3 regions of the Cytobacillus sp. BC1816 genome follow, and region 2 is predicted to be linked to each of the others. Evidence: riboswitches for the same ligand, from Rfam matches in the RefSeq annotation. Region 2 holds a riboswitch; each other region holds the start of a gene.
What was found. A riboswitch is a leader RNA that binds a small molecule or an ion and turns the genes downstream of it on or off. The one in region 2 is predicted to bind S-adenosylmethionine.
Positions count from the first base shown of each region.

Region 1 (4,342 bases), 2.6 Mb from region 2:
TAAAATTCCAGTAGGATTATGATAGGAAGGAATCGTGTATAAAATGGATTTCCCTTTTTCATATTTCTTCAAAGAGATGCTTTTCGTAATAATTCCCTCCTTATCCATTGGCAGGCCTTTTAAATTCATGCCTGATGAACGGAAGAGCTGTAATGAATATAAGTAAGAGGGCTTTTCCAGAAATACGGGTGCCCCTCTTTGCACAAGGCCCAGTGAAACAAGCTGAAGGGCTTGCAGACCTCCAGAAACAATAAGTATGGAGGAAGGAGAAGCGTATATTCCGGATGCTGCCAAATACTCACTGACTGCCTGTCTTAATGGCAAATATCCCTTTGGTTCCTCATAACCGAGTTCACTCAATTCATCAGCAGCTTCCTTTAAAACTTTCTGCATCGTTTGCACAGGGAAAATTTCAGGGGAAAGCTCTCCTTTGCTGAGCTGTATAAAAGCGGGATCCATTTCTAAGTCATTAATTTCCTGAACGATTTTTTCGCTTGCTCTGTGTATCCCTGTATCGATATATTCACTCCAGTTGGCAGACTGCCTGGAAGCGAGAAGTGTCCATGTATTATTAATAACCTTAGTGCCAACCCCTGTTTTCCCTTCTATTAGTCCATCTGCAGCCAGTTCTTCCAGAGCAGTGATAATTGTGCTTCGGTTTACTCCAAACTCCTCAGCCAGTTTCCGCTGGCTTGGAATTTTACTTCCGATTGGCCATTCACCTTTGGAAATCTTCTCTTTAATAGTCTCAATAATTTGCTGATATTTTGGCAATTGTGTTGTATCCATCCGCATAACCGCCTTCATGAAAATTGGCTGGCAAAATTCTTTCCTAATTGGTTGAGGACATTGTATCAGTTATTAACTATCATGAAAAGCAGCACAGATAATGGCTGGAAATGTTGATAAGGGGGATGAAGTTGGCTCATAAAAAACTAATGATAATCGGGGCGCATAGTTCTATCATCATTCTATGGGCATCCGCATTCCCGGGAATTCGGGCTGGGCTTGAATCGTACTCCCCGGAGCACCTTGCCCTTTTTAGACTTTTAGTTGGTTCCGCTGCACTTGGTGTCTTAGCGCTGCTGACAAAGATGCGCCTTCCGGATATGAGAGATCTTCCTGCTATTTTTATACTTGGATTCCTTGGTTTTACGGTTTATCACACAGCACTCAACATTGGGGAAAAAACAGTAAGCGCCGGGCCGGCAAGCTTGATTGTATCAATGACGCCGATCTTTTCGGCTGCTTTGGCTGCTCTATTTTTAAGGGAAAGGTTTGGAAGGGTAAGGTGGACTGGTTCCGCAGTCAGTTTTGCGGGTGCCGCACTTATTTCGCTTGGTGCAGGAGGCGGGTTTGAACTCCAAACCGGTGTTTTATTCGTCCTGCTTGCTTCCGTTTCAGAAAGCATCTATTTCGTGTTTCAGACTAAATATTTTAATAAATACGGATTTTTGTCATTTACATCCTATACGGTATGGGCAGGGACTAGTTTTATGCTGATTTATCTTCCAGGGCTTGGTAATGAGATCCTTCATGCGTCGGCCGAATCCACTTTTAGTGTCATCTATTTGGGGATTTTTCCAACGGTAGTTCCATATATTGCCCTCGCTTTTCTTGCGTCCATAGGAGGGACTTCTGAAGCGACAAGCTCTCTTTATCTGACACCAGCAATAGCGTTTGTCATTGCTTGGATTTGGCTGGGAGAGGTGCCGACTATATTATCCATTGCGGGTGGTATGATCGCTCTAGCAGGTGTGATGATTATTCACCGTAAAGATAGCTCCGTTAAAGTAACAGAAATTTTTGAAAATGAATCAAGTGAAAATATTTGAAATAATGATTGACATCCTTTTCTTTAAGGTGGTAAAGTAGTAAGCATATTAAACAACCGAATAATAAAAATCTTCTTATCAAGAGAGGTTGAGGGACTGGCCCTATGACACCTCGGCAGCGGACAGCATGTACCGTGCCAAATCCAGCAAGCATTGCTTGAAAGATAAGGAGAGGACCATTGATAAATGCTGCCCTCTTCTTTCTTTAGAAGAGGGTTTTTGTTTTTATCCGAAAAAAATGCATCAAGATTCTATTCATAAACATATGAATAATTCTTATCGAGAGAAGCAGAGGGAACTGGCCCAATGAAGCTTCGGCAGCAGGCAGACTGCACTGTGCCAAATCCAGCAGGCGATAGCCTGAAAGATAAGGAGGGGACTTCAAAAAACCTCTTCTGATGGAAGGGGTAAATTTCAGGATATAATTCTTAGTTTTCATATAGGGATAATTATATATAACATTTAGAAAAGGAGAGAGGCTGCATGATAGAGTTTCAGAATTTAAAGAAAGTCTATGAAAGCGGAGGCCAGCAGGTAGCTGCCTTAAATGGAATAGACTTAAAGATTAACAAGGGTGAGATTTTCGGAGTCATCGGCTTCAGCGGTGCGGGAAAGAGCTCTTTGATACGCTGTGTCAATTGGCTGGAGAAGCCGACTTCAGGAAAGGTCATTGTCAGCGGACATGATCTGACGGCTTTATCTGTAAGAGAAATTCGCGAAGTGAAAAGAAACATCGGGATGGTCTTTCAGCATTTTAACCTTTTAAACTCAAAAACAGTGTATGCCAATGTGGCGATGCCGCTCACACTGGCTAAGGTCCCAAAAGATGAAATCAAAAAGCGTGTCCATGAACTATTAGAATTCGTGGGGCTTGCAGACAAGGCGAACAGCTATCCTGATCAGCTGTCAGGCGGGAAAAGCAGCGGATCGGAATTGCCAGGGCGCTGGCGACCCAGCCTTCCATTCTATTATGTGATGAAGCAACTTCAGCGCTGGATCCGCAGACAACCAGCTCAATCCTGCAGCTGCTGAAAAAAATAAATAAAGAATACAACATTACTATACTGATCATTACCCATGAAATGTCTGTAATCAGAGAGATCTGTGATCGTGTCGCTGTAATAGAGGCAGGAAAAATTATCGAAGAAGGAACCGTCTTCAATGTCTTTTCCTCACCAAAAACACCAACAGCGAAGAACTTTGTCAGCACTGTCATGAATGATCAAATCCCTGACTCTATTAAAGAAGTGATTGAAAAACAGCAAGGGCTTCAAAAGGTATTTAGAATCAACTTTGTTGGAAATTCTGCCGGGCAGCCGCTCCTCTCGCAGGTTGCCAAAAAGTTTAATATCGACTTCAACGTCCTGTTTGGAAATATTACTGAACTTCAGGGAACGCCGTTTGGTAACCTGATTGTCGAATTCCAAGGTCCGGACAGTGAAATCAGACGTGCTATTCAGTACATCAGCCAGGAAAAAGTTTCAATAAAGGAAGTGACAACACGTGCTAGTTAACCAGGAAAAAATCATCGAAGCCTTAATCGAAACGATTCAAATGGTGGCATTCTCATTGCTGTTTTCAGCTGTTATCGGACTGCCGCTTGGCATATTGCTTGTCGTGACAAGGAAAGGGCATCTGCTGGAAAACCTTGTTGTTTTTAACATCATAAACAGCATTATTAATATTTTCAGATCGGTTCCCTTCATTATTTTAATGGTAGCCATTATCCCCATTACCAGGCTTATTGTTGGAACATCGATTGGTACGGCTGCAGCCGTAGTGCCGCTTGTCTTTTATGCCGGGCCATATATTGCAAGATTTATAGAAAACTCATTGCTTGAGGTAGACCCGGGAGTCATAGAAGCCGCAGAAGCAATGGGAGCAACACCGGGCCAGATAATATTAAAGTTCCTGATTCCAGAAGCACTTAGTTCGCTGGTATTAGGCTTTACAATTGCGACAATCGGATTGGTCGGAGCATCGGCTATGGCCGGGGCAGTCGGAGGCGGCGGGCTTGGTGACCTCGCCATTACCTACGGCTACCAGCGATTCGATACAACAGTCATGCTGATTACTGTTGCGATCTTAGTTGTCATGGTCCAAGGCCTGCAGTCATTCGGAAATATCTTATCCAAAAAAATAAGAAGAAGATAAATTAGGAGGAAACACATCATGAAAAAACTATTCTTAACATTCATTATTTTAGCATTGGCTGTGTTCACTGCAGCATGCTCAAGCACAACTGGCGGAGAAGAAACAAAAAAGATTAAATTAGGTGTCAGCGGATCAGATACACGCATCTGGGACTTTATTGCAGAAAAGGCTGAAAAGGAAGGCATTGAAATTGAGGTTGTCACATTCTCTGACTATGTGCAGCCGAACGTTGCCCTTGCAGAAGGCGATCTTGATGTGAACGCATTCCAAACAGTCGCTTATTTTGACACTTTTATTAAAGAGCATAATATGGATCTTTCACCGATTGCGACAACTGTTTTAGCACCAATGGG
Region 1 is NZ_CP195611.1:4,710,737-4,715,078, reverse strand. It holds gene ACR42H_RS23960 (PLP-dependent aminotransferase family protein) at 1-807, opposite strand, end outside; gene ACR42H_RS23955 (DMT family transporter) at 921-1,835, shown strand; SAM riboswitch class I at 1,908-2,006, shown strand; SAM riboswitch class I at 2,109-2,209, shown strand; partial or broken gene ACR42H_RS23950 (methionine ABC transporter ATP-binding protein) at 2,319-3,349, shown strand; gene ACR42H_RS23945 (methionine ABC transporter permease) at 3,339-3,989, shown strand; gene ACR42H_RS23940 (MetQ/NlpA family ABC transporter substrate-binding protein) at 4,008-4,342, shown strand, end outside.
Region 1: another riboswitch for S-adenosylmethionine. It lies ahead of ACR42H_RS23950 (methionine ABC transporter ATP-binding protein); the one in region 2 lies ahead of ACR42H_RS10700 (O-methyltransferase).

Region 2 (4,342 bases):
GCCTTCCCCTACAAACAATGGAATAGACTTTATCGAAAAGAGCTTAAGGAATCCAATGCCAGCAATGCCCCGTGGCAGGGTGAATATTCTTTGCGTTTTCAAATTGCGCAATACCTGCAGCAAGCTAGAGGGCTGGCCTGCCAGCCGGAGCAAGTGTATATATTCAGCGGATTTCAGCAGCAGCTGCTAAATGTCTGTTTGTTTTTTAAGCGGAAAGCCATCGGAATAGAAGATCCAGGTTTTATTCGGGCAAGATCTGTTTTTGATCAATTACAGCTGCCTTGTTATCCGATTTCTGTGGATGTAGAAGGATGCTGTGTGCCTGATGCTGATGAGCCAATAAAATTATTGTATACGACACCAGCTCATCAATACCCTACCGGTACAATTATGTCTATTGCCAGAAGGATTGAGCTGTTAAATTGGGCAATTAAACAGGACGCTTATATTATCGAGGATGACTATGATTCTGAATTTCGCTACAAAGGTGCACCAATCCCAGCATTGTCCCATTTGGATTCAACCGGGCGGGTACTGTACTTTGGCACCTTTTCAAAAACATTGCTGCCATCACTTCGGATCAGCTATCTGATTATGCCAGCAGCACTGCAGCAGGACTTTGAAAAATTTAATGCTTACCAAAAGTCGAATGTTTCTAGAATTGATCAGCAAACTGCTTCAAAATTTATAGAAGAAGGACTTTATACATCTCATATAGCAAAAATGAGAACGTTATATCGAGCCAAGCGGAGCTGTTTGATAGAAAGCCTATCAAAACACTTAGGAGACCACTTTGACATAATTGGTGATACAGCGGGCTTGCATATCATCGTGACATTACCCGAAGGATTAAAAGAAGCAATGGCCATTGAACTGGCGAAGTCCTGCGGTGTGGAAATGGATGCCGTCTCACCTATGTATCAGCTTCAAAAGCCAAATCATCAAGTGATGATTGGATATGGTGCCCCCTCAATGGACGAGATTCAGAAAGGGGTCCAGTTAATCGCTAAAGCATGGAAAAGTCATCTGAGCAAATAAGTTAAGCCATATATTCCCACTATTTAAAAGAGCGCTTATCCTACGGGATAACGCTCTTTTGCCGAAGCAGCAAACATGCACATCTTTTCCTTAACCGCTGCCATAAAATCAAACATATTCATCCCCTGGATTTGCTGGAATTTATACAAGTCCTGGTTATAATACATATGAATATGCTTGCCGGTGATTCCCCTTTTTTCTTCAATGGAAGTTATATTGATATACGCAAATTCTTCAACTAATTCCTTGGTTGTCCCTGATGCAGGAATTCCATAAAACAGCAGTCTTTTGTTCGTTGCTGCAAAGAAGCCTGGATGAGGTGCTAAACAGAAATGAGCCACTAATGAACAGCTTAAACATTCAATAATGTTTTCATCTTCATGCAATACATGTTTAACCTGATTTATATCACTCTTCATGGAACGCCCCCCTCATATTTCACTATCAAACCGCAGTCTTCACTGCCAATATCAGTCCAGTAGACCAATCCAATTCTGTAATGTCAAGGTCAGGTCTGTCCTGCAGAGTTTTCAGAAGCTTAGTGGCTTTGATCCTAAATTCCTCAGGCAATTTCTGCTGCGGAAACACATCATGAATCACATAAAAACCGCCGATATTTAATTGATCCAGGGTTTTGTCCAGAAGCTCGAATTTCCCTGGCCACGTATCTGCAAAAATAAAATCGAAGCTTTCTGATAGGTTTCTAATAAAAGCTGCACCGTCCTCACAGCAAAATGTGATTCTGCTGTCATACCCGAGGTTTTTTTTCGCGATGGATTGCACTGTTGAATCTATGTCAACCGTCGTTAGCTTACTGCATTCATCCATCCCATCAATGATCCAGGAAGCAGACGCCCCCGTACCTGTGCCCAGCTCCAAAAAGCTTCCTCCTGGTTTTGAGGCAGCCAGCCCCTTTAGTAAAAACCCTGTTTTCCGATCACATGATTGCCCGAAACCCAGCAAATCAGAGTCCTGTAATATCCTCGAATATGCTTCCGGTACCTGTATAACGCCGTTTTCCATTTTGCCATTCCTCCTCTTTCTTCGTTATTATTTAAACCAAGCTCAAACTAAAAATACATCAAAAAAAGGCCTCTTTATAAGAGGCCTTTACTATCAAAAAAACGACCTCTTATCTCCCAGAGCTTCAACTCTGTTGGAATTAGCACCTTCCTGACATAATCAGGGGTTGCTGAGGCTTCGCAGGGCCAGTCCCTCCACCTCTCTGGATAAGAATTTGTATAAAATATATATTTTCAACCAAGTATTGCATATTTTTTGCAAGATGGCAATACTTTAATTCTTTTAATCTAATGAACTGCTTCCTCTCCCTGATAAATTCGAAACGCCGGAACAATCGTATCCGACACAATCTCTTTCCCTTTTTCCCGGATGAAATCCAATTTATAATACGCATCGAACCTCTGGCTGATCTCTGTTTTCACCAATTCAGGCGGAGTAACGACGATGAATTGGAACTTCAGCTTATCAGCTACAGCAAAAATCGGATCAAGCACATGTGCAGAAGCCGCTTGGCCGAACGGATTATCACAGACTAATGGAACCCAGCTTTGATCGGTTTCACTCTTAACCGAAAGAAGCATCATCATCATGACCATGCGGGCAGATAGCTTTTGGCCGCCGCTGCCATCGGATTTAGTCTTTGAACCCTGGTTGATCGTCTGCCAGGTTGAATAATGCTCACGCAGCGGTTTTCCGTACATGAAGGCATTATCAGTACGCATATTATATACCAGCAGCTCCGGGTAACGATTCCTGAGGGAGACAAATAAAATCTGCTCATCACTGATGAGCTGTTTGATTTCCTGATCCAGCTCCAGATTATTGTCATCAATCATCTCGAATCGTTTCGTAATTTTGTTAATGGCCGAAACAAAATGCTGTTTCAGTAAAGCTTCAATATCTTCCGCCTTTTTAGGCAGGATGTCTTCTTTGAGCTGGACGAGCGGGAAAGAACCCCGTTCATTCTTAAGCTTCATTTTTGCAATCATCGAGCGAATCGCTTCCGAAATACTCAGCACCTTCATGCTCGCACGACTGGCCCAGAAGTTTTGCGCTTTCTCCGCCCGTTCTTTATCGCGTTCCAACTGTTCTAAGCCGCTCTGTGAAAAGCGCTTCATGTTTTGAACCACACTTTGAATATGTGCATAATGCCTTGTATCCATATGATCAAGCGTAGTTAAGACTTCATTCTTAAAGCGGATTTCCCAATCCTTGCCTTCAATATTGAGCTTTAAATTGCGCAGGGATTGTTCAATTTTTGCGTGCTTCTCCTGGCCTTCATCCTGGATATCCTGATGTTTTTCACTCCAGGAAATGATGCTTTGCTTTCCTTGACTCTTTATTTTTTCAATATCTTCATCCGTAAAAGCTGCTGCTTCCTCTTTAAGGATTACGGATAGATGTAATTGATTGTTTTCAAACTCAGCAATGTTTTGCTCCGTCTCTTTTTTGCGCTCTTCCGTTTTCTTTATTTCTGCATTCGTCTGTTTGGTCTGGTCAGTAATCTCAACCGTCTTCATCTCCAGATCAAGTTCTTCCCATTCTTCTGGCTGTTTATCATGCTTGGCCACTTTTTTAACAGTCTTATCGCGCTGCGCCTTCGCATGCTTTAAAGTAGTATCAGAAACTGTTACAGCTGTTCCCTGCTCACGCTCTTCTTTCTCTGCTGCCTTTGATTCCTTTGCAGCTGTCTGAACCATCTTTTCCAAAATACTCATGGGTTCATCCGGTATAGGTGCATCCTTCCACTCTTCGTTAAGAGCATGAAGTTTTTTCTCCAGCTTCTTTTGCTGTTTTTGCTCCGATTCTCTTGTCGCCTGGATCGCCAGCAATTCACTGGCTTGTTCTTCTTTTGATTTTTGCAGCTGTTTAAGCTCCTCAATGCTTCCAATGATTTCTTCCAGCATATGTGATGATAATCGCGGAACCTCCTCAGAAGCTTCTGCTTTCCCAGCGGCTGGAAACACCGCACCATCTATAAAGAAGCTAATCTCCTTAATATTTTGCTCGGCTGATAGTTTCCATTCCAAGTACGTTTGGCTCCACTTTTCCTGCAGATCAACGATGATTTGATGCTCGTTTGCAAGCTCTTTCTGTACACTTTCGAAAGCTACCTTTTGTTTCTCTTTTTCCTGCTTTACCCGTTTATTTTCATGATGCAGCGACTTTTCACGATTAAAGTTTTCCAGGGACTCCACATCTTTAGATAGATTTTCAATCTTTTCCTTCGTCTTTTCAAGCTGATCTCTAAGTCCCAGCTGCCGTTCTTTTTCTTTTTCCT
Region 2 is NZ_CP195611.1:2,065,021-2,069,362, reverse strand. It holds gene ACR42H_RS10710 (PLP-dependent aminotransferase family protein) at 1-1,038, shown strand, start outside; gene ACR42H_RS10705 (PH domain-containing protein) at 1,074-1,457, opposite strand; gene ACR42H_RS10700 (O-methyltransferase) at 1,483-2,061, opposite strand; SAM riboswitch class I at 2,168-2,274, opposite strand; gene ACR42H_RS10695 (hypothetical protein) at 2,349-4,342, opposite strand, start outside.

Region 3 (4,342 bases), 420 kb from region 2:
CAAGATTTGTCATATCAACAAATGTGTGCTCAATTCCAAAACGGGACAGGACTTCTGTTGTCATACGATAGGTTCCGCCATATACGTCTTCTGTAATGACAACATGATCTCCCTGTGATAAGAGGAGGAATGCTGTAGAAATCGCAGCCATTCCAGAAGAAAAGGCAAACCCTCTAATACCTTCTTCAAGCTCCGCTATGACTTCTTCAAGTGCTTCCCTTGTTGGATTCAGGCTGCGGCTGTAATCATATTTTCCGAACGCATCAATATCTTTTTGATGAAAAGTGGAGGCATGCTGGATCGGTACACTGACAGCTCCTGTTTCCGGGTCGAATTTTTGATTATTGTGAAGTAATTTGGTTTGGAATGTGTAATTCGAACTCATCGTACTGCCTCCTTAACAACCCTTGCAAAAGCATGTTCAAGATCCGCCTTCAAATCTTCTGCACTTTCTATTCCAACCGAGAAACGCAGAAGCCTATTACAGACACCGGTTTCAATGCGGATTTCTTCAGGAATGTCGGCATGTGTCTGGGTTGCTGGATAAGTTATGAAACTCTCGACTCCGCCAAGGCTTTCTGCAAAGGAGATAAGGGAGAGGCTCTGCAGAAATGGGTTCACCCAGGATTCATCCTTGATTCGGAAAGATATCATGCCTCCTTTGCCGGGATATAGGACATCCGTTACTGCATCGTGGCCCGATAAAAATTCTGCTAATACCTTCGCATTTTCTCCATGCCGTTCCATGCGGAGAGAGAGTGTCTTCATCCCTCTGATCAGCAGCCATGAATCAAAAGGGCTAAGGACAGCACCTGCGGCATTGTGGTTCATAGCCAGTGCATCACATAACTCTTTGCCTTTTGCAGCAATTAATCCGGCAAGGACATCATTATGTCCGCCAAGATACTTTGTTGCACTATGGATGACAATATCAGCTCCAAGCTTTAACGGCTGCTGAAGGAGAGGGGTATAAAACGTGTTATCAACGATAAGGAGGATATTATGCTTTTGGGCAATGTCTGCTATCAATTGAATGTCAGTCTGTTCCATCAGCGGATTAGTTGGTGTCTCCAGAAATATTGCCTTGGTCTTTTCCGTGATTAAAATTTCAACATCTTCGGGATTGCTGGTATTTACATATTTGCACTGAAGTCCCCACTTCTTGAAGCCCTGTTCAAGCAGACGATATGTACCGCCATATAAATCCTTGGATACAATCCATTCATCTCCGGATTTAAAAAGAGAAAGTATGGTAAGAATTGCGGCCATTCCAGAACTGCATGCATAGCCTTGGTCGCCTTCTTCCAGATCGGCGATCGCCTTTTCAAGCAGCTGGCGGGTGGGGTTGCCTGTTCTGCTATAGTCAAATCCAGTTGACTGCCCAATACCTTCATGGCGATATGCCGTGGAAAAATATACAGGCGGATTGACAGCACCTGTTGCTGACTCGCTCCTGTTTCCGATTTGCGCTAATCTTGTGTCAATATTATACATGCTTGTAACCACTCCTTAGTAAAAATAAAAAAAGCCTTCTATAAGAAGAAGACTTTTTAATGTGATCAGCCATTCTTCTTATCTTTCAAGTTTTTAGAAACTTGCAGGAATTAGCACCTTTTCAATCAAAAAAATGATTGCTGGTTGCTGAGGCGTCATCGGGCCTTACCCTCGACCTCTCTGGATAAGAAATCAAATATTAAATTTTCTCTAAACTTTACTACAGTAAACCGTTAATCGTCAACACTTTTTTGAATATTTTATGTTATAAAAAATATCCGATAAGGTGTTTTCAGTCCTTTTAACCTAAGTGTCCGTTTTCAATGGGGAATGAGGAAGATTATGAACAAAAAAACTTCCCATCACATACTGGGAAGTTTTTAAGGGTATTCATTCTTCAATCAATTCGTTAACCGGCACATCCATTTCTTTTTCAGAATCTGCTTTTGTGTAAATACGTGCTGTCTTAGTCTGTTCATCTACATGCTGAATGATGATCTGGATGCCATTGAAAGTAACACTGTGCATTTCAGCAGACTCGGCAATCTCTTTTGCTCTGCCAATATTCATGGAAAAACCTCCTGATTTTGAATAATTTTAATGTGTCTTAAATATACACTAATTATTCTTTTGAAAAAAACCTGGCATAAAATGTTAGAAGTGGATCACTTCAAAGTTCAGAATATTTGTTTTATAATGAAGGCAAATGAAATTTTTCTTGGAGGGAAGCTAATATGCGTGAACATAGCCACTGCCGCCACCGGTTTTCGGAATCCGAAGGACCAGCAGTATTCCAGACCATGGATGGCATTGAAGTAAATGTTTCTGGTTCCATGTTCGAAAAATGTACAACTTGCGGCCATTTTGATTTTCCTGTGGAAACGAGAGAAGCAATTGAATCTTCCCTAAAAGAAAACAGAAAAAATTCGAATGCAGCGAAACAAATCTATATTAACTTAGTTGAGACTTTTTAAAGCCGAACAGCATTTCGGCTTTTTATTTTTGCCTCTTCTAAAAACCACCCAGTTATTTCTTATTTATAATTGTTTAACATTTAACAAAACATTTTATTAGAATAAGTAATTACTAAAAAAATTTTTTTAATAGTTTTCCACTATATTCATGTTTTTATCTTTGTACAACTAGATTTTCCGTGTTAGAATAACTGTGGAAACGTTTTATCCTCTGAAAAATATTATTATTCGTAAAAATAAAACGTTAATGCATCTTATAGACGGGTATTGTATTTTCAGGGGAGAAAAATGCATTTGAATTATTTACTTAAAAACAGTTATGGAGGTAATTTTCCATGAAAAAGCCATCGAATGGTGAGGGACCTTTTGAACAAGGATTTCATGGCCCCAACCTTGGCTACGTTATTGAACTATATGAAAGATACTTAGAGGATCCATCTTCTATCGATCCTGAAATGAAAGACTACTTTGAAAGAAATGGTTCCCCTCTAGCGAGTGAAGGAACTCCGCAAATGGCTTCATCAGCAAATCAGCCAATGAATGCCGGACAGCTTGAAAAAACACTTGCTGCAATTCGCCTTGCTGATAATATCCGCACATATGGCCACTTGGCTGCAGATATTTATCCGCTGGGTAACCATAAATCTGAAAGTGCATTATTCGAACTGAGCAAATATGGCTTATCTGAAAATGATTTAAAAGAGATTCCTGCCGGTGTGATTACTAAAGACGCCACGTATCCTTTACGCAACGGACTCGAAGCAATTGAATTCCTGAAAAGCGCTTATATGGGACCAATTGCGTTTGAATTCCAGCATATATTTGATGAAAACGAAAAAGACTGGCTTCGCCGTAAAATAGGGGCCAACAGCCACAAACTGTCAATGCAGAAGGCGGAAAAACTGAAAGTTTTAAGAAGACTGACTGAAGTTGAGGAATTTGAAAAGTTCCTTCATAAAACATTCGTTGGACAGAAAAGATTCTCAATTGAGGGTCTAGATACAATGGTTCCATTACTGGATGAAATTGTTTCTGAATCCGTTTCTGATGGTGCCAAAACGATTAACATCGGAATGGCCCACCGCGGAAGGTTAAATGTTCTCGCTCATGTGCTAGGAAAGCCGTATGAAATGATCTTCGCGGAATTCCAGCATGCTCCAAATAAAGAACTGGTTCCTTCCGAAGGATCTATCGGAATCAATTACGGATGGACAGGCGACGTTAAATATCACCTAGGCCTTGATAAACAGATCAAAGATGAGAATACGACCATAGCCAGACTGACATTAGCTAACAATCCGAGCCATCTTGAATTTGTAGGTTCACTGGTTGAGGGCTACACAAGAGCTTCACAGGATAATAGAACAAAGGCCGGATATCCTGAAGTGGATCCAAAAGCTGCTTTAGCCATTATCATTCATGGAGACGCAGCATTCCCAGGACAGGGAATTGTAGCAGAAACACTGAACCTCGGACAGCTGACTGGCTATAATACGGGCGGATCGATCCATATCATCGCCAATAATACAATTGGCTTCACAACAGAATCACATGATTCACGTTCTACCAGATATGCAAGTGATCTTGCCAAAGGTTATGAAATGCCAATTCTGCATGTTAATGCAGATGAACCTGAAGCAGTAGTTGCAGCGGCAAGAATTGCGTGTGAATATCGTGCAAAATTCCAAAAGGATATCCTTATCGACTTAATCGGATACCGCAGATTTGGGCACAACGAGATGGACGAGCCTATGACGACTAATCCACTTATGTATAATATTATTCGCAAGCGTCCAACCGTGAAAGCGCTGTATGCTGATAAGCTTTTAAATGAAAAGATCATTTCAAAAGAGGAAGCAGAAGGCATTCACCAT
Region 3 is NZ_CP195611.1:2,485,122-2,489,463, reverse strand. It holds gene metC (cystathionine beta-lyase) at 1-385, opposite strand, end outside; gene ACR42H_RS12775 (methionine biosynthesis PLP-dependent protein) at 382-1,494, opposite strand; SAM riboswitch class I at 1,570-1,685, opposite strand; gene ACR42H_RS12770 (H-type small acid-soluble spore protein) at 1,885-2,064, opposite strand; gene ACR42H_RS12765 (hypothetical protein) at 2,229-2,468, shown strand; gene sucA (2-oxoglutarate dehydrogenase E1 component) at 2,804-4,342, shown strand, end outside.
Region 3: another riboswitch for S-adenosylmethionine. It lies ahead of ACR42H_RS12775 (methionine biosynthesis PLP-dependent protein); the one in region 2 lies ahead of ACR42H_RS10700 (O-methyltransferase).